DNA from 3 places in the Enterobacter sp. AC1 genome. Region 2 is predicted to be linked to each of the others. Evidence: predicted binding sites of a transcription regulator. Region 2 holds the regulator's gene; each other region holds the start of a gene.
The links. The regulator Fur, encoded in region 2, represses iron uptake genes when iron is present. The targets are predictions, from matches to a motif close to ATAATAATGAGAACNACTATCAA.
Positions count from the first base shown of each region.

Region 1 (6,802 bases), on a different contig from region 2:
CGCTTTTAATGTCGCTGCCGCGGGTTTCCAGAATGTGCCATGGGTCAACGCCATCCGGGTAATGTGCCGCCGCCGCGATGAATTTGGTGCCGTCCAGCACGGAACCGCCACCGACGGCGAGCAGGAAGGTGATCTTCTCTTCGCGGGCGATTTTCACCGCGTTCATCAGCGTTTCGTAAGACGGGTTTGGCTCGATGCCGCCAAACTCACGCACGTCCAGACCGTCCAGACCGTCCAGGGCGCTGTAAACCTGATCCAGCACGCCGGTTTTTTTCACGCTGCCGCCACCGTAGGTGACGAGGACGCGGGCGTCAGCAGGGATCTGCGCGCGCAGGTCAGCGATAGCGTCTTTACCAAACAGAATGCGGGTTGGGGTGTGAAGGTTAAAGTTATTCATTGCTCGTTCCCTTTCGTGGGTGAAAAACCGTGGTGGCGCAGAGGGCAACCTGATGCTGCACATTGTGGCCGTCCGGGGATATCCTCTCAATGCACATTTCTGCCGATGTCTTGCCCATTTCTACAGAGCACTGGAGAAAGCGCGGAAAACGACGCACACTGTCAGCGTCGGAAACCGTACCCGGAGTAACGTAAAATGAATCGTGACGCGATCTGTCATCAGCTCACTTTGCAGATTAAAGAACTGATAGATAACGAAAAGGGTGTCAGCGAACTGCTGCCGGATATTCGCCTGCTGTACGGCACGCAGCCCGGGACGCGCACGCCGGTGATGTACCAGCCGGGCATCGTTTTTCTCTTTTCAGGCCATAAAATTGGCTATATCAATGAGCGCGTCTTTCGGTACGACACCAATGAATATCTGCTCCTGACAGTACCTTTACCCTTTGAATGTGAAACTTTCGCGACAGAGGCGGTTCCGCTGGCGGGGATCCGCGTCAATGTTGATATCCTTCAGCTGCAGGAGCTGCTGATGGAGATTGGCGAAGACGAGCTCTTCCAGCCGTCAATGGCGTCGAGCGGGATTAACTCCGCAACGTTATCGGAAGAGATCCTCTGCGCCGTTGAGCGTCTGCTGGACGTTATGGAAAGGCCGCTGGATGCGCGCATTCTGGGCAAGCAGATTATCCGCGAAATTCTCTACCACGTGCTGCTGGGGCCCGGCGGTGGGGCGTTACTCGCCCTGGTGAGCCGACAGACCCACTTTAGCCTGATAAGCCGCGTGCTCAAGCGTATTGAAAGCCAGTACACCGAAAACCTCAGCGTCGACCAGCTGGCGGCGGAAGCGAACATGAGCGTCTCGGCGTTTCACCATAACTTCAAATCGGTGACCAGCACCTCGCCGCTGCAGTACCTTAAAACCTACCGGCTGCATAAGGCGCGGATGCTGATGATCCACGACGGCATGAAGGCCAGCGCGGCGGCAATGCGGGTGGGTTATGAAAGTGCGTCGCAGTTTAGTCGGGAGTTTAAGCGCTACTTCGGCGTCACGCCGGGGGAAGATGCGTCACGCATCCGAACCATGCAGGGAGTTTAGGCTTTTTCCCCTCTCCCTGCGGGGAGAGGGTCAGGGTGAGGGGGTCACGCGCTGCAGTACTTCTTCTTAATCACTACCGCAATAGTCCCTACCAGTCCCGCGACCAGCAGGAACATCGGCAGCACCATCAGGAAGGTCATCACCTGGTCTTCATGGTGTTTCACAAAGGGGATCATATTCAGCGCGTAGCCGAGCGTGGTGACCACGCCCACCCACAGCAGAGCGCTCAGCCAATTGAAGAACTGGAAGCGACGGTTAGAGAGACCGGAAATGCCCGCCATGGTGGGCAGAAGTGTGCGAACAAACGCCAGGAAACGCCCCGCCAGCAGCGCCAGCAGGCCGTGGCGATCGAACATGCAGGTCGCACGCTGATGATATTTATGCGGTAGCTGCGCCAGCCAGCCTTTTACGATGCGCGTATTCCCCAGCCAGCGGCCCTGCAGATAGCTCAGCCAGCAGCCCAGGCTGGCGGCGGAGGTGAGGATAACCATTGTTGGCGTAAAGTCCATGACGCCTTTGCCGATTAACGCCCCGGCAAGTAAAAGCAGGCTGTCACCGGGTAAAAACGAGGCTGGCAGTAATCCGTTTTCCAGAAACAGGGTTGCGAACATCACGAAATAGACGATACCGACGACGTGAGGATCCGCCAGCGCGGCAAAGTCGTGTTGCCAGAGCGCCGCGATAATATCTTGAATTACAGCCATGGACTTTCCTGTGGAACAGCAGATATAGAACTATTGTACTCCCTTATTCGCCCGTCGGGTTTGATCCCGGGCGCAACTCATGCAGACTTTTCTGCTTGCAGTGTCCACAAATGCGTCCAGGGAGTACATTTTCAGCCAGCACTCTACACGATACGCTCAAACCCTGCTGCTAAATCCGCAATTAAATCGTCCACATTTTCTAAACCAATATGCAGCCGGATCAGGGTGCCGCTGAAGTCCACTTCACCGCCGGGGCGCAGGGCCGCGACCTGTTCCGGCTGGTTAGGCAGGATCAGGGATTCAAAACCGCCCCAGGAGTAGGCCATGCTGAAGAGGGTAAAGTTATCCAGATAGCTTGCCAGCTCGTCGTTATTCAGCCGTTTTTTCAGCACGAACGAGAACAGACCGCTGCTGCCTGTAAAGTCACGCTGCCAGAATTCATGACCTTTACTGCCGGGCAGCGCGGGATGATTAACGCGCTCCACCAGCGGGTGCTGCGCCAGCCATTCGGCCACCTTCAGGCTGCTTTCATGGTGCTGACGCAGGCGAACTCCCAGCGTGCGAAGTCCGCGGCTGGTCATGTACGCCGTATCTGCATCCACCATCTGGCCCATCAGGTAAGCATTTTCACGCAGCTGGTCCCAGCAGCGCGCGTTGGAGACTGCGGTTCCAATCATGCCGTCAGAGTGGCCAATCAGGTATTTCGTCGCCGCCTGAATGGAGATATCGATGTCAAACTCCAGCGCTTTAAACAGCACGCCTGCCGCCCAGGTGTTGTCGATCATGACGATTGCCTCTGGCGCTTTGCTGCGCACGGCCTTCACGATAGCCGGCACGTCGTGGACTTCCATGGTGAGCGATCCCGGCGATTCCAGGAACACAATGCGCGTGTTTGGCTGAATAAGTTCGGCAATGCCTTCGCCAATCAGCGGGTCGAACCAGCCGGTCGTGACGCCGAGCTTGCTGAGGATTTTGGTGCAGAAGTCCTGGCTGGGTTCATAGGCGGTGTTGGTCATCAGGATATGGTCGCCCTGTTCAACAAACGCCAGAATGGTGTTGGCCACCGCAGCCGCCCCGCACGGGAACAGCGCGCAGCCTGCTCCGCCCTCCAGCTCGCACATCGCTTCCTGCAGGGAAAAATGGGTTAGCGTGCCGCGACGGCCATAAAACAGCCCGCCTTTTGCACGATTGCGCGTGGCGTTTCTTTTCTCCTCAACAGTCTCAAACACCAGTGAGGAGGCGCGCTGAATCACGCTGTTGACCGATCCCTGAGTGTATTTTTTGCTGCGTCCAGCCTGTACCAGCGTGGTATCAAGATGCTTCTTTGTCATGTTCGCTAACCCTGTTTTTATACGTCTGGACGTCCAGACTACCACGATTGGAAAAAACTGCACCCGCAGGCTTATCGAATAAGCAGAAAATTTCAGCAAAAAAACGCATAAGAAATTTTTACTGCGTAAGCGCAAGGAAAGTGAACGAAAATTGCGGCACCATGTAAATACTAATGAGAACGACTATCAATTCGACGACGTTTTGATATTATTACGGTCAGATTTTGTGATTTGCGTCCTGGAGATACAGAGTGGGTAATAATTTGATGCAGACGGATCTCTCCGTTTGGGGCATGTATCAGCATGCTGACATCGTGGTTAAGATTGTGATGATCGGCCTGATTCTGGCGTCCGTTGTCACCTGGGCTATTTTCTTCAGCAAGAGCGCCGAGCTGCTTTCGCAGAAGCGTCGCCTCAAGCGGGAACAATTACAGCTGGCTGAAGCCCGCTCTCTGGATCAGGCCTCGGACATAACCTCATCCTTCCACGCGAAAAGCCTGACCACCCTGTTAGTGAATGAAGCACAGAACGAGCTGGAACTCTCTGCAGGCAGTGAAGATAACGAAGGCATCAAAGAACGTACCGGTTTCCGCCTGGAGCGTCGCGTTGCGGCCGTTGGCCGACACATGGGGCGCGGCAATGGTTATCTGGCGACGATCGGTGCAATCTCGCCGTTTATCGGTCTTTTCGGTACGGTCTGGGGCATCATGAACAGCTTTATCGGTATCGCGCAGACCCAAACCACCAACCTGGCTGTTGTGGCACCGGGCATCGCAGAAGCGCTGCTGGCAACGGCAATCGGTCTGGTTGCCGCTATTCCCGCGGTGGTTATCTACAACATCTTCGCACGCATGATTGGCAGCTACAAAGCCACCCTCGGTGACGTTGCCGCGCAGGTCCTGCTGCTGCAAAGCCGCGATCTCGACCTGAATGCCAGCTCGGTTAAGCCGGTGCATGCGGCGTCTAAACTGCGCGCAGGTTGATACGATGGCGATGCGTCTAAACGAAAATCTGGACGATAACGGCGAAATGCATGAAATCAACGTGACGCCGTTTATCGACGTCATGCTGGTTCTGCTGATTATCTTTATGGTGGCTGCGCCGCTGGCGACGGTCGACGTGAAGGTAAACCTGCCGGCCTCTTCCAGCCAGCCACAGCCGCGCCCGGAGAAGCCTGTCTACCTGTCAGTGAAGGCGGATAAATCCATGTTCCTGGGTAACGACCCGGTAACGGATGCGTCAGTCATTCCGGCGCTGGATCAACTGACCGGCGGCAAGAAAGACACCACCGTCTTCTTCCGTGCAGATAAGACCGTCGACTATGAAACCATGATGAGGGTAATGGACACGCTGCATCAGGCGGGGTACCTGAAGATTGGTCTGGTCGGCGAAGAAAAAGCGGCCGCGAAGTGATGAAGTGATAAGGAAGCTGGCGAAAGCCAGCTTTTTTGTTTGTTGCTATGTTAAATCGTTATTATTTTCTGCTGCATATCCCCATTCTTCATATTTATTTATTAATAAAGCCATAATTAATAATCTATTGATAGTTAAGTAAATATCAGTATTCGGCTGCGCTTTTAAAATATATCTTTTGCTGAAATGGCGTCGCGGAATATCCCCACTACGCTTAAAAAAGATAATAAAAACAGACCTTCTTCGAAGGATCTTTTCATCTGCACAGCAAGAGACTCCCTATGGCTACGATGACATGGCTGTATCCGCACGCGCCTCAAAACGACCAGTTCTCGCTTTCTGCAATTCGACGACGCGCCGACAGACTAATACTGGGGCTTATCTGGTCGATGTGGGGCATCTCGCTGGGCGTAGGTTATATGAACGAGAATAGTGTGCAGGGTGCGGTCGTTGGCACCTCTCTGGCCTGCTTATCGACGCTGCTAACGCTGCTGCTTCCCGGCACGCTGCTGCTCCGCCTGAGCTCTGCGTTTGTGCTAATGGCATTTTCCGCGTTGCTCATTCATCTGGGCGAGGGTGAAACCGAATACCATTTTTCTGTTTTCGTCCTGCTTTCCGCGCTGCTTGCCTGGCGAGACTGGCGGCCCCTGGTGATGGGGGCCGCGGTCATCGCGTTACATCATCTGGTGTTTAACTATCTACAGGAAAACGACCTTTACGGTGTCGTGGTGTTTATGCACACCGGCTTTCATATGGTGGTTTTTCATGGCCTTTTTGTGGTGGTTCAGACCGCAATCCTGGTTCTGCTGGCGATACGAATGGAGCAGGACGCCCGTTCAGCGAGCGAGGTGGCAAGGCTCGCGGGCGTGATCAACCGGGAGCCGGGGTACCTCACGCTTGCCGTCGATGCGGTGCCGGCAGAGTCTCCTTTTGCCCGCACCTTTAGCCTGACGCTTGGCACCATGCGTGCCACGCTTGAGCAGGTCAGCGTCAATATCGGACAACTGCTGGAAGCATCCCGCGCGCTAGGACAGCGCAACAGCGCGCTGTCGGAACGTACCGATCATCAGGCAAGTTCGCTGGCGACGGCGGCCAGCGCGATGGAACAGTTAAGGGCAGTCGCAACCCTGACCAGTGAAAAAGCCAGCCAGGTCAGGGAGGTGGCGTTCAATACCAGTAGCGTGGCGGAACAGGGGGGCCATAACGTACGACAGGCGATTGCGGCGATGGAACACATTCGCGAGGAGTCGCAGCGTATTTACGCCATTCTGGAGCTGATTGACGGGATTGCGTTTCAGACAAATATCCTGTCGCTCAACGCCTCGGTCGAGGCTGCAAGAGCGGGCGAACATGGTAAAGGCTTTGCTGTGGTTGCCTCGGAAGTGCGTGTACTGGCCCAGCGCAGCGAGGGGGCTGCAAAAGAGATCCGCCAGCTTCTGACCGCATCGCAGGCGACCACGCAGCAGGGCGTCGAGCAGGTTGAGCATGCCGGTATGACAATGAAGTCGATCATTGAGAGTATCGAAGGGCTTCGCTCTCTACTTGAAGAGCTGTCTCAGATGAGCGAGCAGCAGCGGGCAAGTATTGCGCAGATGAACGACAGTATTGCCAGTATCGATGCCAGCGTGCAGGAAAATGTGCGACACGTTGCGCAAACATTGCAGGTGGCCGACGCGCAGCGGCAGCAGACGGGTCAGTTAAAAGAGGCGATTGCCGTCTTCAGATTTAACTAACTTTGCTTTTCAGAAGGGGGGCTGGTCACAGACGCCAGCGCGTCCTCATCCAGCGCAACGCAGGTGACGTTTGAGGTACGGTACTCACCGTCTGACAGTTTACGCGTCAGGCGCAGGGTGGCGATTTCG
Region 1 is NZ_JBNDIZ010000006.1:2,033-8,834, reverse strand. It holds gene yqhD (alcohol dehydrogenase) at 1-397, opposite strand, end outside; gene M2433_RS16735 (AraC family transcriptional regulator) at 593-1,492, shown strand; gene yghB (DedA family general envelope maintenance protein YghB) at 1,537-2,196, opposite strand; gene metC (cystathionine beta-lyase) at 2,340-3,527, opposite strand; gene exbB (tol-pal system-associated acyl-CoA thioesterase) at 3,779-4,510, shown strand; gene exbD (TonB system transport protein ExbD) at 4,515-4,940, shown strand; gene M2433_RS16710 (methyl-accepting chemotaxis protein) at 5,222-6,673, shown strand; gene M2433_RS16705 (cytoplasmic protein) at 6,670-6,802, opposite strand, start outside.
Region 1: exbB (tol-pal system-associated acyl-CoA thioesterase) is a predicted target of Fur. The motif match lies at 3,695-3,717, and genes of this name have one in related genera.

Region 2 (6,802 bases):
GTTTTCTCCCTCTCCCTGTGGGAGAGGGACGGGGTGAGGGCATCAGCCCGCACCAAACACCACTTACGCGTTTTTCAGCACTTCGCTGACAATCTCTACCGCTTCTTTCTCAATCTGCTGGCGATGCTCAGCGCCGAGGAAGCTCTCGCAATAGATTTTATACGCATCTTCCGTACCGGATGGACGCGCGGCGAACCAGCCGTTGTCGGTCATCACTTTCAGACCACCAATGGATGCGCCGTTGCCCGGTGCCGCCGTCAGACGCGCGGTGATCGGGTCACCCGCCAGGGTGCTTGCGCTGACCATTTCCGGAGAGAGTTTCGACAGGGCCGCTTTCTGGGCTGACGTCGCGCCAGCCTGAATGCGGTTATAGCTTGGCGCACCAAAGCGTGCCGCCAGGTCATTGTAATGTTCCTGCGGGTTTTTACCGGTGACCGCGGTGATCTCCGCCGCCAGCAGGCACATGATGATGCCGTCTTTATCGGTTGACCACGGGGTGCCGTCGAAGCGCAGGAATGACGCACCGGCACTCTCTTCACCACCGAAGCCGAAGCTGCCGTCGTGCAGACCGTCAACAAACCATTTAAAGCCAACCGGCACTTCCACCAGCTTGCGACCCAGCGCGTCGACCACGCGGTCGATCATGGCTGAAGAGACCAGCGTTTTACCGACGGCCACCTCTTTGCCCCACTGCGGACGGTGCTGGAACAGGTAGTTAATCGCGACGGCCAGATAGTGGTTCGGGTTCATCAGCCCGGCAGGGGTGACGATACCGTGACGGTCATAATCCGGGTCGTTAGCAAACGCCAGGTCGAATTTGTCGCGCAGCGCCAGCAGGCCCGCCATCGCACACTCTGAGGAGCAGTCCATACGGATCGCGCCGTCTTTATCGAGGTGCATAAAGCGGAAGGTCTGATCGACGTGATCGTTCACGATGGTCAGGTCCAGCTTGTAATGCTCGGCGATACGTTTCCAGTATTCAATACCGGAGCCGCCCAGCGGATCCACACCCAGCTTCAGGCCAGCTTTCTGAATCGCCGCCATATCAACGATGTCCGCCAGCCCTTCCACGAACGGCTGAACCAGATCCTGCTCTTTAACGTGTCCGGACGCCATGGCGGCATCCAGGGAGATGCGCTTCACGCCTTTCAGATCGTCTGCCAGCAAGGCGTTCGCACGGTCTTCCACCACTTTGGTGACGTTGGTGTCTGCCGGGCCACCGTTAGGTGGGTTGTATTTGATGCCGCCGTCTTCCGGTGGGTTATGGGATGGCGTGATAACGATCCCGTCTGCCAGCGCGCCACCTTTTTTATTGTGCACCAGGATTGCGTTAGACACCGCAGGGGTTGGGGTGAAACCGTTGTTCTCCTGAACAATCACATCAACGCCGTTTGCAGCCAGCACTTCCACCACAGAGATGAACGCCGGTTCAGACAGCGCATGGGTGTCTTTCCCCACGTAGCACGGACCGGTAACGCCATTTTTAGCGCGCTCTTCCGCAATGGCCTGAGCAATGGCCAGAATGTGCGGTTCGTTAAAGCTGTGGCGCGCCGCGCTCCCGCGGTGACCAGATGTACCAAACTTCACTGCGTGTTCTGCGTTGCCCACGACCGGTTTCAGCACGTAATACTGCGCGGTCAGCTGAGCGACGTTAATCAAATCGCTTTGTTGTGCAGGTTGGCCTGCACGGCTGTGATTTGCCATTACCGGGTCCTTCTGATGCAAGGGTTAAATTGTACCGCAAACCTTTTCAATCAATTCCGCCGGGAACTGCATGGACTGCATGATATGTTCAATCATGCTGCACTTGCGGCCCGTATTGGTATTGGTGATCACCCAGTACGGGGTGCCAGGAACATGTTTTGGTTTGGTTTGGTTGCCATTTTGCAGCAGCGTCTGCTCGTCACCCGCGAAATAGACGCGAGTACGACCGTGCAGCGACTCGGTCGCTTCAGCAAACGCTTTGTTATCCAGTGAATAAAGTGTAGACAGCACCAGCATAAAGCGGTTAACCGCCTTTTTCTGCTCCGCATATTCATCGGACAGCAGCAGCTCGCGCATCGCGCGCACTTTATCTTTTGCCGGCGTCACGGCAGGTTTAGCCTGTGCAGCAACGCTCGGCTGAGACACGACATCTTTGGTGACTGGGGTTGCAGGCTGTGAAGCGGCGGAAATTTTAAGCATGCGCCGTAAAATGTCGGACGCGCTCTCCCCGATATGCCGCGTCTGGCTGGCAATATACTGATAGAGTTCGTCATCAACTTCGATTGTTTTCATCTTAATCCAGTGCGATTTCTTATCTGAATACAAGTCATTGGGATTATAGGGTCAAATCCCAACAGCGGATAGCGTCAAACCCGGTTGGCAGCAAAAGTCAGATTAAACTGGAACCTTGCAGCCGGGCGGCAGAATGGTCAACATGATACCCTAACCTGACATACGTAAAAAAAGAACTTTGCCATGAAATTGAATACCCGAGCGCAAACTGCACAATCGCCGAACAATAATTCTCCCATCGTACTGGTTCACGGGCTTTTTGGCAGCCTGGATAACCTGGGCGTGCTGGCGCGCGATCTGGTTACCGACCACGATATTTTACAGGTCGATATGCGCAATCACGGTCTTTCCGGGCGTTCAGACGAAATGACCTACGCCGCGATGGCACAGGATCTGCTGGATACGCTGGACGCCAACGGCCTGCAGAAGGTAACACTCATCGGGCATTCAATGGGCGGCAAAGCGGTAATGGCCCTGACGGCGCTTGCGCCGGAACGTATTAACGGCCTGGTGGTAATTGATGTCGCGCCCGTGGATTATGACGTCCGCCGTCACGACGAGATTTTTGCTGCCATCAATGCGGTCACTGAAGCGGGCGCTGCGACCCGCCAGCAGGCGGCTGCGGTCATGCGTGACCATCTTGATGAAGAAGGCGTCGTGCAGTTCCTGCTGAAGTCGTTTGTTGACGGACAATGGCGTTTTAACGTGCCGGTGCTCTGGGCGCAGTACAATAATATCGTGGGCTGGGAAACGGTACCTGCCTGGCCACACCCTACCCTCTTCATTCGTGGCGGTAACTCTCCTTATGTTACCGACGCGTACCGCGACACCTTGCTGGCACAATTCCCGCAGGCGCGCGCCCACGTGATTGCCGGGGCCGGACACTGGGTTCATGCTGAAAAACCTGATGCCGTGTTGCGCGCCATTCGCCGCTATCTTGCTGATACTGCAAATTGATTAAAAAGAGAGCGACTGGAAGGCTGCGGGCTTCCAGTCGTTGGCGTGCCGTTTTTGGTGATGTATGATGGCGCGCTTATCGCCCGGGCATTAGCAGGGCGGCGTGTTTCCCCCGAAGTCTCAGAATCATGGCCAAAGAACAAACGGACCGTACGACACTAGATCTGTTCGCGAATGAGCGTCGACCGGGACGACCCAAGACGAATCCGCTCTCGCGCGATGAACAGCTGCGTATCAATAAACGCAATCAGCTTAAACGCGATAAAAATCGTGGGCTTAAGCGTGTCGAACTGAAGCTTAACGCCGACGCCGTCGATGCGCTTAACGAGCTGGCTGACGCGCGGAATATCAGCCGCAGCGAGCTCATTGAAGAGATGTTGATCGCCCAGCTTGAGACGTTACGCAGCCAGGCATAAGTCTGAAAATCCCCTTTATCGCCCTTTTCATGTAGCACAGAGTGCAGTCCTGCGCGATAGCTGTTTCCGCAGGGTTGCCAGTTCTGCTATTATTGCCCTTATCCGTGGCCAAATTGCGCCACCATACTATTAAGTTTCAAGAGGTTATTTTACTCATGGCAATCATCGGCATTTTCTTTGGCAGTGATACCGGCAATACCGAAAATATCGCAAAAAACATTCAAAAACAGCTCGGTAAAGACGTTGCTGATGTGCATGACATCGCCAAGAGCAGCAAAGAAGATCTCGAAGGCTATGACATTCTTCTGTTGGGTATTCCAACCTGGTACTACGGTGAAGCCCAGTGCGACTGGGATGATTTCTTCCCGACGCTGGAAGAAGTCGACTTCAACGGAAAGCTGGTCGCCCTGTTTGGCTGCGGCGATCAGGAAGACTACGCCGAGTACTTCTGTGACGCGCTGGGGACTATCCGCGACATCATTGAGCCGAATGGCGCAGCGATCGTTGGCCACTGGCCAACTGCCGGTTACCACTTCGAAGCGTCTAAAGGCCTGGCCGATGACGATCATTTCGTGGGTCTGGCCATTGATGAAGACCGTCAGCCAGAGCTGACGGCAGAGCGCGTTGAGAAATGGGTTAAGCAGATCCGTGAGGAACTGCACCTGGACGATATTCTTAACGCCTGATTTCTTCCGCGGCGCAGCGGCGGCTGCGCCAGTGCTCCAGGTCAAACCGATTAAATTAATCGCTACAATCTTTTAACTTTTTCGTCCAGACCTGTACAATGTCTCCCTGATAAACGTGGTTTTCCTTTGAACAAGTTTGTTGGTGATACCACGTTTTTATAAGCATATTTTGCCTGAGACTTGCAGTTTTCATTTAGCCATGGCAGTTCTATAATGAGACGCATTATCCCGGGTGCATTTTCTGTCACTTCCTACAGAAGTGAATCGTTTAGCAACAGGACAGATTCCGCATGACTGACAACAATACCGCATTAAAGAAGGCTGGCCTGAAAGTTACGCTTCCTCGGTTAAAAATCCTCGAAGTGCTTCAGGGTCCAGACAATCACCATGTCAGTGCGGAAGACCTCTACAAACGTCTTATCGACATGGGTGAAGAGATTGGGCTGGCTACCGTCTATCGCGTGCTGAACCAGTTTGACGACGCGGGCATTGTTACCCGTCATAATTTCGAAGGCGGTAAATCTGTTTTCGAACTGACCCAGCAGCAGCACCACGATCACCTGATCTGCCTCGATTGCGGCAAGGTCATTGAATTTAGCGATGATTCCATTGAATCACGTCAGCGTGAAATCGCCGCGCGTCATGGCATCCGCCTGACCAACCACAGCCTGTACCTTTACGGTCACTGCGCTGAAGGCGACTGCCGCGAAGATGACCACGCGCACGACGCAAAATAATCAGTATTCATACTCTGAGCCAGCCGCAAGGTTGGCTTTTTTTTTTCCTGTTTTCAGGCATAAAAAAGCCCGGTAAGCTTAGCGCCACCGGGCATGATAACAGCAGGTTAATTACTGTTACTGCTGCGGATCTCTTTCCAGATCTGGTCGCAACGCTTCGCCACTTCCTGATCGTTACCGGTTTTACGCGCCTGGATACAGGCCTGGTAATCCATCACGCGAACATTTTCCTGCGTTGCGAACTGTTCATGCGCTTTCTCTTTTTTCAGCACATTCAACACGCTCTGGCAGGCCTGAATTTTCTCCGGCGAGCCTTCAGCGGTATTGATGCACGCGCTGTAGGCCTCCTTGAGACGGGAGTCTTCTTGAGGGGCCTGAGTCTGAGCACACGCCACCAGCCCCGACGCCAGCAGCGCGACAATTACGATTTTTTTTATCATGTGCAGTCTCCGGTCCGGCGGGCGCTAACCCGCCGGACGATTCATCAGAAGATGGTGAACGGTGCGATAACCATGAATTTCACGTCACGTTCGTCCTGGAAGATGTTGCCGTAACCGCCCGCATAGCTCGGGATATCGGAGTGGTTGTCATACTGGGTGAAGTGCAGTTTGAACATCGTGCCTTTCGCGCGACCATCCTGCAGGGTATAGATAGCATCCAGGCTGTAGGAGGACTCTTTCAGACGATAGTTTGGATCGTAGTAGGCATCCGGTGTTGCCATATCGGCAGGTTTTGCATCCCAGGCGTAAGCGTAAGAGGCACCCACGGCCCAGCCAGGCAGATTCCAGTTTTTGAGGTCATACATTGCGCCGAAGAAGACCGCTTTCTCGCCGTCGGCGTTGAAGTCGGAACGGTTATCCCACCAGATATCCAGGCGGCCGTTGGACGATGCATAGGTCGGGGTCATACGCTGCAGGAAGTACCCCTGCTGCCCTTCCGCCTTAACCCATGTGCCTTCCAGGCGCAAATCAACCTGACCGACCTTGTAGCCGAAGGTCAGCGCCTGTAACCACGCGGTGCCGTCATAAATATCATTGACGCCACCGTTGCTGACCTTGTCGCGCGTACCGTAGAACTGGTAGCTGGTGCTCAGCGGGCTACCCGCGACATCAAACTTATAGCTGGCCTTGGCAAAGTACTGATCGACATAATCTTGCGCCTGGCCAAATGCGGCTTCGAGAACCAGATCGTTTTTGAAGTCGTATTTCGCACCCAGCGAGTGCAGATAATCTACTTTGGTTTTCTTATCGTTCTGGTAGAACTTGTCCATTTCGATGTGCCATGGTGCTTTATACTCGTTGGTCCACATATAAGAGAAGCTCAACGCACCCGCATCACCGTAGTCAAAGTTCGCCCCGGCTTCTGCCCCCTGATAGGTACCCGGCATAAAGCTCCAGTGCGGCGCTAACAGCGTCTGGCCGGTTGGCTGAATATAGCCACCGCGCGCCCATACCGGGCCGTATTTAAATTTCGCTGCGGCCTTATAAAGGCTGATTCCGCTCTTATCCCCGGACCAGTCTTCTTTATAGGCTTTGTTGCTGGAGGAGAAGGCAATTTCGTTCGGGTGGCCGCTGTCGCCGTTTTCCGCCATTTCGATTGCGGTGAACGCAGCAATATCCAGACCGAACATATCCGCGGCATAACCCGACTGGAAGTCCAGGTTGGCGTTCCAGGTGGAGTGAGAAAGGTTAGTTTTGTATTTGTCTTCAGTGACGTCTTTACGGTCACG
Region 2 is NZ_JBNDIZ010000002.1:401,982-408,783, reverse strand. It holds gene pgm (phosphoglucomutase (alpha-D-glucose-1,6-bisphosphate-dependent)) at 64-1,704, opposite strand; gene seqA (replication initiation negative regulator SeqA) at 1,729-2,277, opposite strand; gene ybfF (esterase) at 2,461-3,234, shown strand; gene ybfE (LexA regulated protein) at 3,363-3,650, shown strand; gene fldA (flavodoxin FldA) at 3,806-4,336, shown strand; gene fur (ferric iron uptake transcriptional regulator) at 4,627-5,073, shown strand; gene chiQ (ChiQ/YbfN family lipoprotein) at 5,181-5,510, opposite strand; gene chiP (chitoporin ChiP) at 5,558-6,802, opposite strand, start outside.

Region 3 (6,802 bases), on a different contig from region 2:
AACAACAATCCTATGGAGAGTCAGGCTATGAAACTTGTTACAGGTATTGTCACTTCTCTGGTTATTGGGTCACTTTCATTTGGCGCCTTTGCGGCAAAAGAGCTGGAAAAAGATAAAGTTGCCGGAATGAATCTGACCAAAGTTGGTGAGATTTCTACGTCTGACACCACCGCGCCGATGGACGCAAGAGCCGAGCTGTCGAAGAAAGCGGATGAGCTGGGCGGGACGTACTACGTTGTCACCAGTGCTGAAAAGCAGACCAAAAACGTGCGCGCAACGGCGGACGTGTATAAGTAATACGAAAAAGCCGGGCAGCGATGCCCGGCCTTATTAGCGCAGTGTCCACCACTCCCTGAGGCAGGCTTTGCCTTCCGGGCAGCTTTTACAGCTGCCGGAGAGGCAGCCGTCCGCGTCTTCCTGAATCCGCACGGCTTTCCCCATCGCTTCAAGCCTTTCCAGCATGGCATCGATCATCGGCTGCGGCATGTGCAGGGTGAGGCTTACTTGTCTGGCCTCCATCCGTCCCTGTAGCGCCAGCAGATCACGAACCTGAATCAACGATGCCATTACGTGCTCCTTAGTGACAGTCGCCCGCCGGGCTGCTGCAGCAGGTCGCGGCGGTTTTACGATTAGCCAGCAGGTCGATATCGACGCGGCTGCGCGCGCGCCGCAGCAGGCCGAGAACGATCGCGTTAAACAGAACCACCGCGAGGATGCAGACCAGGCTGTAGCGCGGGTGCTGGCTGAAGTTAACGGTCTGATAGAAGAGCGTCGCCAGCGAGTACGCAATGTTTAAGCCCCACAGGATGGAGAAGCCCATCCAGCCGCGGCTGGACTCGCGGGCAATCGCCCCCATCACGGAGATGCACGGAATGTAGAGCAGAACAAAGATGAGGTAGCTGTAGGCCGCGGAGGCGCTGCCAAATTTCTCGCTCATCACGCCCATGGCACCCGTCGCCATTTCGCCGTCGCCTTTGCTGGCTTCAATCGGGTTGGCCAGCACGCTCAGGCTAAAGGTATCTTTCAGGCTCTGCCAGGTTTCCTCTACGGCACCCAGCAGTTCATGGCCGAGATGAAACTCTGCCGGATTAAATTCCTGCTCCTGAATGTTCTCTGCGGTGTAGAGCGTGTTCAGGGTGCCGACAACCACCTCTTTTGCCATTGCACCAGTAAACAGCCCGACGGTTGCCTGCCAGTTATCCTCATGCACGCCAATCGGTTTGAAGACCGGGGTGATGACGCGGCTGACGGAGGCAAGGGCCGAGTCGTTGATGTTATCTGCCGCCTGCCCGCTGAGGGTGAAGCTGTTCAGCGCGCTCAGGAAAATACTGACGATGACAATCACCTTACCGGCGCGCAGCACAAAGCCTTTCAGGCGCTGCCAGGTCTGGATCGCCAGGCTTTTCAGGTGCGGCACGTGATACACCGGCAGCTCCATCACAAACGGCGAGGCTTCACCGCGCATGATCGTGTGTTTCAGCATTAAGCCGGTCAGGATCGCCATCACGATGCCCAGCACATACAGTGAGAAGACCGCCAGCGCGCCCTGCTGACCAAAGAAGGCTGCTGCAAAGACGGCAAAGATCGCCAGACGGGCGCCGCAGGACATGAACGGCGCCATCATGATGGTCATCAGACGTTCACGCGGCGCATCAAGGGTGCGCGCCCCCATCACCGACGGAACGTTACAGCCGAAGCCGACAATCAGCGGGACGAAGGATTTTCCCGGCAGGCCCAGCGCCTGCATCAGACGGTCCATCACGAACGCGGCGCGCGCCATGTAGCCGGAGTCTTCCAGGAACGAGAGGAACAGATACATCATGCCGATCTGCGGCACCAGCGGCAGAACGGTGTTGATACCGCCGCCGATCCCCTGTGCGAGGAAGATGGTTAGCCATTCCGGGAAGTGCAGGGTGTAACCCACCCACTGAATTCCGTGCACGAAGACTGCAACGGAGCCGGCATCGAAAATGGGCTGCAGTGCGCCGCCGATGTTAATGGCGAGCAGGAACATCACGTACATCACCAGCAGGAAGACGGGCAGGCCGAGGAAGCGGTTAAGCACGACCTTATCCACCGCCGCCGTAAAGCGGCTGGGTTCCGCCGTGAGGGCGTTACTGACCACGTCGCAGATCGAGGCGATGGCCTGGTAACGCGCATCGGCGATGTGCAGCGCCGGGTCGTCCAGCTCGTCGCGAAGACGGGCTATCGTTACGTCCAGTTTATCAGCCGCATGTCCGGCGTAAGCGCGGCTGTAGATATCCCCTTCCAGCATCTGCAGGCCGAGCCACAGGCGCTGTTTCGCAGGCATGCTGTTGTCCATCTCCTGCGCCAGCATATTGGCTTCGCGCAGGAGGGGCTGCGCGTAATGCACCAGCTCAACGTCGCGGTTGCCCGTGTGGCGATCGATGGCCAGCTTCAGCGCATCAATCCCGCGAGCGCGCGTCGAAACCAGCGGAACGACCGGGCACCCGAGGCGCGCGGAGAGGGCATCGACGTCGATGCGCAGCTTTTGCTTTTCCGCAATGTCGAGCATGTTGAGCGCCACGATGCAGGGGATCCCCAGCTCCAGCAGCTGCAGCGTGAGATAAAGGTTACGCTCGAGGTTGGAGGCATCGACCACGTTGATCAGCAGGTCCGCGTCGCCGCCAAGAATATAGTGACAGGCAATTTGCTCATCGAGCGAGGTTTGCGACGAAATGGTGGTTAAGGAATAGGTGCCGGGGAGGTCGACCAGCGTGACCTGGTTGTCGGTTGTCGTGAACTGGCCTTCTTTACGTTCGACCGTCACGCCGGCCCAGTTTCCTACGCGCTGGCGGGCTCCCGTCAGCTGGTTAAAAAGCGTAGTCTTGCCGGAATTAGGATTGCCAATTAAGCCAATAGTTAACTTTTTCATTTTTTTAGACTCACTGAAACCGCTGGCTTGTTATCGGGATAAGGCTTCGACTTCTATTAATGCGAGGTCTTTCTTACGCAGTACCAGATTCACGCGGCGGGTTTCGATATGAACCGGATCGCCGAGCGGCGCCACGCGTACCACCTGGAATGACGAGCCGGGCAGCATGCCCAGTGACAGCAGCTTCTGCCGATAGGCAGGGCTAATTTCGCGGGTAAAACCGGTAATCTTCCATGCACTGTCTGGAGTGAATTGCATAATGCCTGATTCCACGAAAGGTTAAATTATCTACTATGGGATGATAATGAGAATAGTTTTTATCAGCAATATTAAAACTGTGACGGAATGTTGTTTGCGGTATTAATTTACGGCCTGTTTGACCTTGCTCAATATTTGCTGAATTGCCTGGAAAACGAAAAGGGGAGTATTTGTTAACGGGGTGATAATTAGTGGTTTAAATATGGATGTGCAATCGGTTTCATATATTACGGTATAATTTGTCCCCTCACCCCGGCCCTCTCCCCATGGGGGCGAGGGAGAAAAGACCGCACCGCGCGATCCCCTCTCCCTTTTAGGGAGAGGGTTAGGGTGAGGGTTTAGCGTTTCTTACCCATCGCTGCCGCCAGCGCATCCATCATCGCGCTGTTACCTGCAGGCTGGGCATCGCGTCCGCGCGGTTTCGCGGCTTTAGCGGCCGGGCGCTGCTGCTCGCGGCCACCGCCACTGCCGCCACGGCGCGCGTTGGTGTCGCCAGGCTGCTCGTCCAGGCGCATGGTCAGGGCGATACGCTTGCGCTGCAGATCCACTTCCAGCACTTTCACCTTCACGATGTCGCCCGCTTTGACCACGGTGTGTGGGTCTTCAACGAACTTGTCGGCAAGGGATGAGATATGCACCAGACCATCCTGATGCACGCCGATATCCACAAACGCGCCAAAGTTGGTAACGTTCGTTACCGCGCCTTCCAGCACCATACCCGGCAGCAGATCGTTCATGGTTTCGATGCCGTCGGCAAAAGTCGCCGTTTTGAACTCAGGACGCGGATCGCGGCCCGGTTTTTCCAGCTCTTTGATAATGTCGGTGACGGTTGGCACACCAAATTTGTCGTCGGTGAAATCCACGGCTTTCAGGTTGCGCAGGGCGCTGTTGTCGCCCATCAGGTCTTTCAGCGCCTGCTGGGTGGCGGCCAGAATGCGTTCCACCACAGGATACGCTTCCGGGTGAACGGTGGAGGCATCCAGCGGGTTATCGCCGTGGTTGATGCGCAAGAAGCCCGCACACTGCTCAAAGGCTTTTGGCCCCAGGCGGCTCACCTTCAGCAGCTGCTGACGGTTCTGGAACTGGCCGTTCTCATCGCGCCAGGCGACGATATTCTGCGCCATCATGCGCGTTAGGCCCGCCACGCGGGTCAGCAAAGGAACGGAAGCGGTGTTCAGGTCAACGCCGACGGCGTTTACGCAGTCTTCCACAACCGCATCCAGCTTGCGCGCCAGCTGAGTCTGGCTCACGTCGTGCTGATACTGGCCCACACCGATGGATTTCGGGTCGATCTTCACCAGTTCCGCCAGCGGATCCTGCAGGCGGCGAGCGATAGAGACCGCACCGCGCAGAGAAACGTCCAGGTCCGGGAATTCCTGCGCCGCCAGCTCAGACGCGGAATAGACGGACGCCCCCGCTTCGCTGACGATCACTTTCTGCGCCGTCACTTTCGGGAACTGCTTCTGCACGTCGAGGTAGAAACGTTCGGTTTCGCGGGACGCCGTACCGTTGCCAATGGCGACCAGCTCCACGTTGTACTTCTCGCACAGCGCGGCGACCACAACGGCCGCTTTGGCCGCCTGGCCGGTGTGCGGATAGATAGTGTCGGTAGCCACCAGCTTGCCGGTGCCGTCAACCACGGCCACCTTCACGCCGGTACGCAGGCCCGGATCGAGACCCATGGTGGCGCGCAGGCCGGCCGGAGCGGCCATCAGCAGGTCGTGCAGGTTACGGGCGAAGACGTTGATGGCTTCATCTTCGGCGCGCTCGCGCACGGTTCCCATCAGCTCGGTTTCCAGGTGCATCAGCACCTTGATGCGCCAGGTCCAGCTCACCACGCCTTTGCGCCAGCTGTCTGCCGGGGCGTTGTTCAGGCGCAGGCCAAGATGGTCGATGATGATCTGCTCGCAGTGGCTCTCTTTCGGCGGCTCGTCAAACTGCGGGTCGGCGTTCAGTGAGAGCTGCAGCACGCCTTCGTTGCGTCCGCGGAACATCGCCAGCGCGCGGTGAGAAGGGGTGGTAGAAATCGGTTCGTGGTGATCGAAGTAGTCGCGGAATTTCGCGCCCTCTTCCTCTTTGCCCGCGACGACGCTAGAGACGATGTGTGCGTTCTTCCAGAGGTAATCACGCACTTTGGCGAGCAGGGCAGCGTCTTCGGCGAAGCGCTCCATCAGAATGTAGCGCGCGCCATCGAGTGCGGCCTTGGTGTCCGCAACGCCTTTGTCAGCGTCGATAAATTTCGCCGCTTCGGTATCGGGATCGTGCGACGGCGCGTTCCACAGCAGGTCTGCCAGCGGCTCAAGACCCGCTTCAATCGCAATTTGCCCGCGCGTGCGGCGCTTGGGCTTGTACGGCAGATAGAGGTCTTCGAGTTCGGTTTTGCTCAGGGTACCGTTAATGGCGCTTTCCAGCTCGCCGGTCAGTTTGCCCTGTTCGCCGATGGATTTGAGGATCGCCTGACGACGTTCTTCCAGTTCGCGCAGATAACCCAGACGGGTCTCCAGGTTACGCAGCTGCGTGTCATCCAGACCGCCGGTGACTTCCTTACGATAGCGCGCAATAAACGGCACGGTGTTCCCTTCATCAAGCAGGCGAACGGCAGCTTCTACCTGTTCGGCTCTGGCCTGAATATCACCCGCAATAATGCGGCAGAGCGAATCTTTCATCATGGCTTTATCATCTGTTGAGTCGAAAAATCAGGGGATAGTTATACGGGCTGACACGGCAAAATGCCAGCCGGGGAGGGCGCTCTCGGACTATTTTACGTAGACGATCTCATTGACGTACCAGCTGGCTTCACCGGCGGGAGTCTGAACGACGGCCAGGTCGCCCACTTCCTTTTTCAGCAGCGCGCGGGCCATCGGGGAGTCGATGGAGATGTAATCCTTACGGCCAAAAATTTCATCGTAGCCGACAATGCGAAAACGCAGGGTGTCGCCGTTGTCGTTTTCAATCTCAACCCATGCGCCGAAGAACACTTTGCCCTCCTGCTGCGGGGAGTAATCGACAATTTTAAGGTTCTCGAGGCACTTCGTCAGATAGCGAACCCGGCGGTCAATTTCGCGCAGCCGCTTTTTGTTGTACTGGTAGTCAGCGTTTTCGCTGCGATCGCCCAGGCTTGCCGCCCAGGTAACCTTCTTGGTCACTTCAGGACGCTCTTCGCGCCACAGGTAATCCATCTCTTTTTTGAGTTTTTCGTACCCTTCGCGGGTGATCAGGGGCGTTTTCATTGGGTGACCTTCAGACTCGACATCATTGCAAACCTTGCGCACATTACGTATCACATAGCGTAACAGACAGCGTTAATAATGATTTATGTGATGAAATGTGCAGATAAGCTGCTGTTAAATATGCTTTGTAACAATTTCGACTAGAATTTATACCAGAATTAGCTGGTCGAACACGTGCACTTTTTTAGAATACGCTGTTATTAGACTATCCGAACCTTTGGGAGTACACACAATGCAAGAGAACTACAAAATTCTGGTCGTGGATGACGACATGCGCCTGCGTGCGCTGCTGGAGCGTTATCTGACCGAGCAGGGCTTCCAGGTTCGTAGCGTCGCGAACGCTGAGCAGATGGACCGTCTGCTGACCCGTGAATCTTTCCACCTGATGGTTCTCGACCTGATGCTGCCTGGTGAAGAC
Region 3 is NZ_JBNDIZ010000008.1:86,508-93,309, reverse strand. It holds gene M2433_RS19980 (YdgH/BhsA/McbA-like domain containing protein) at 28-297, shown strand; gene feoC ([Fe-S]-dependent transcriptional repressor FeoC) at 331-567, opposite strand; gene feoB (Fe(2+) transporter permease subunit FeoB) at 578-2,896, opposite strand; gene feoA (ferrous iron transporter A) at 2,927-3,154, opposite strand; gene M2433_RS19960 (Tex family protein) at 3,493-5,823, opposite strand; gene greB (transcription elongation factor GreB) at 5,911-6,384, opposite strand; gene ompR (two-component system response regulator OmpR) at 6,617-6,802, shown strand, end outside.
Region 3: feoA (ferrous iron transporter A) is a predicted target of Fur. The motif match lies at 3,195-3,217, and genes of this name have one in related genera.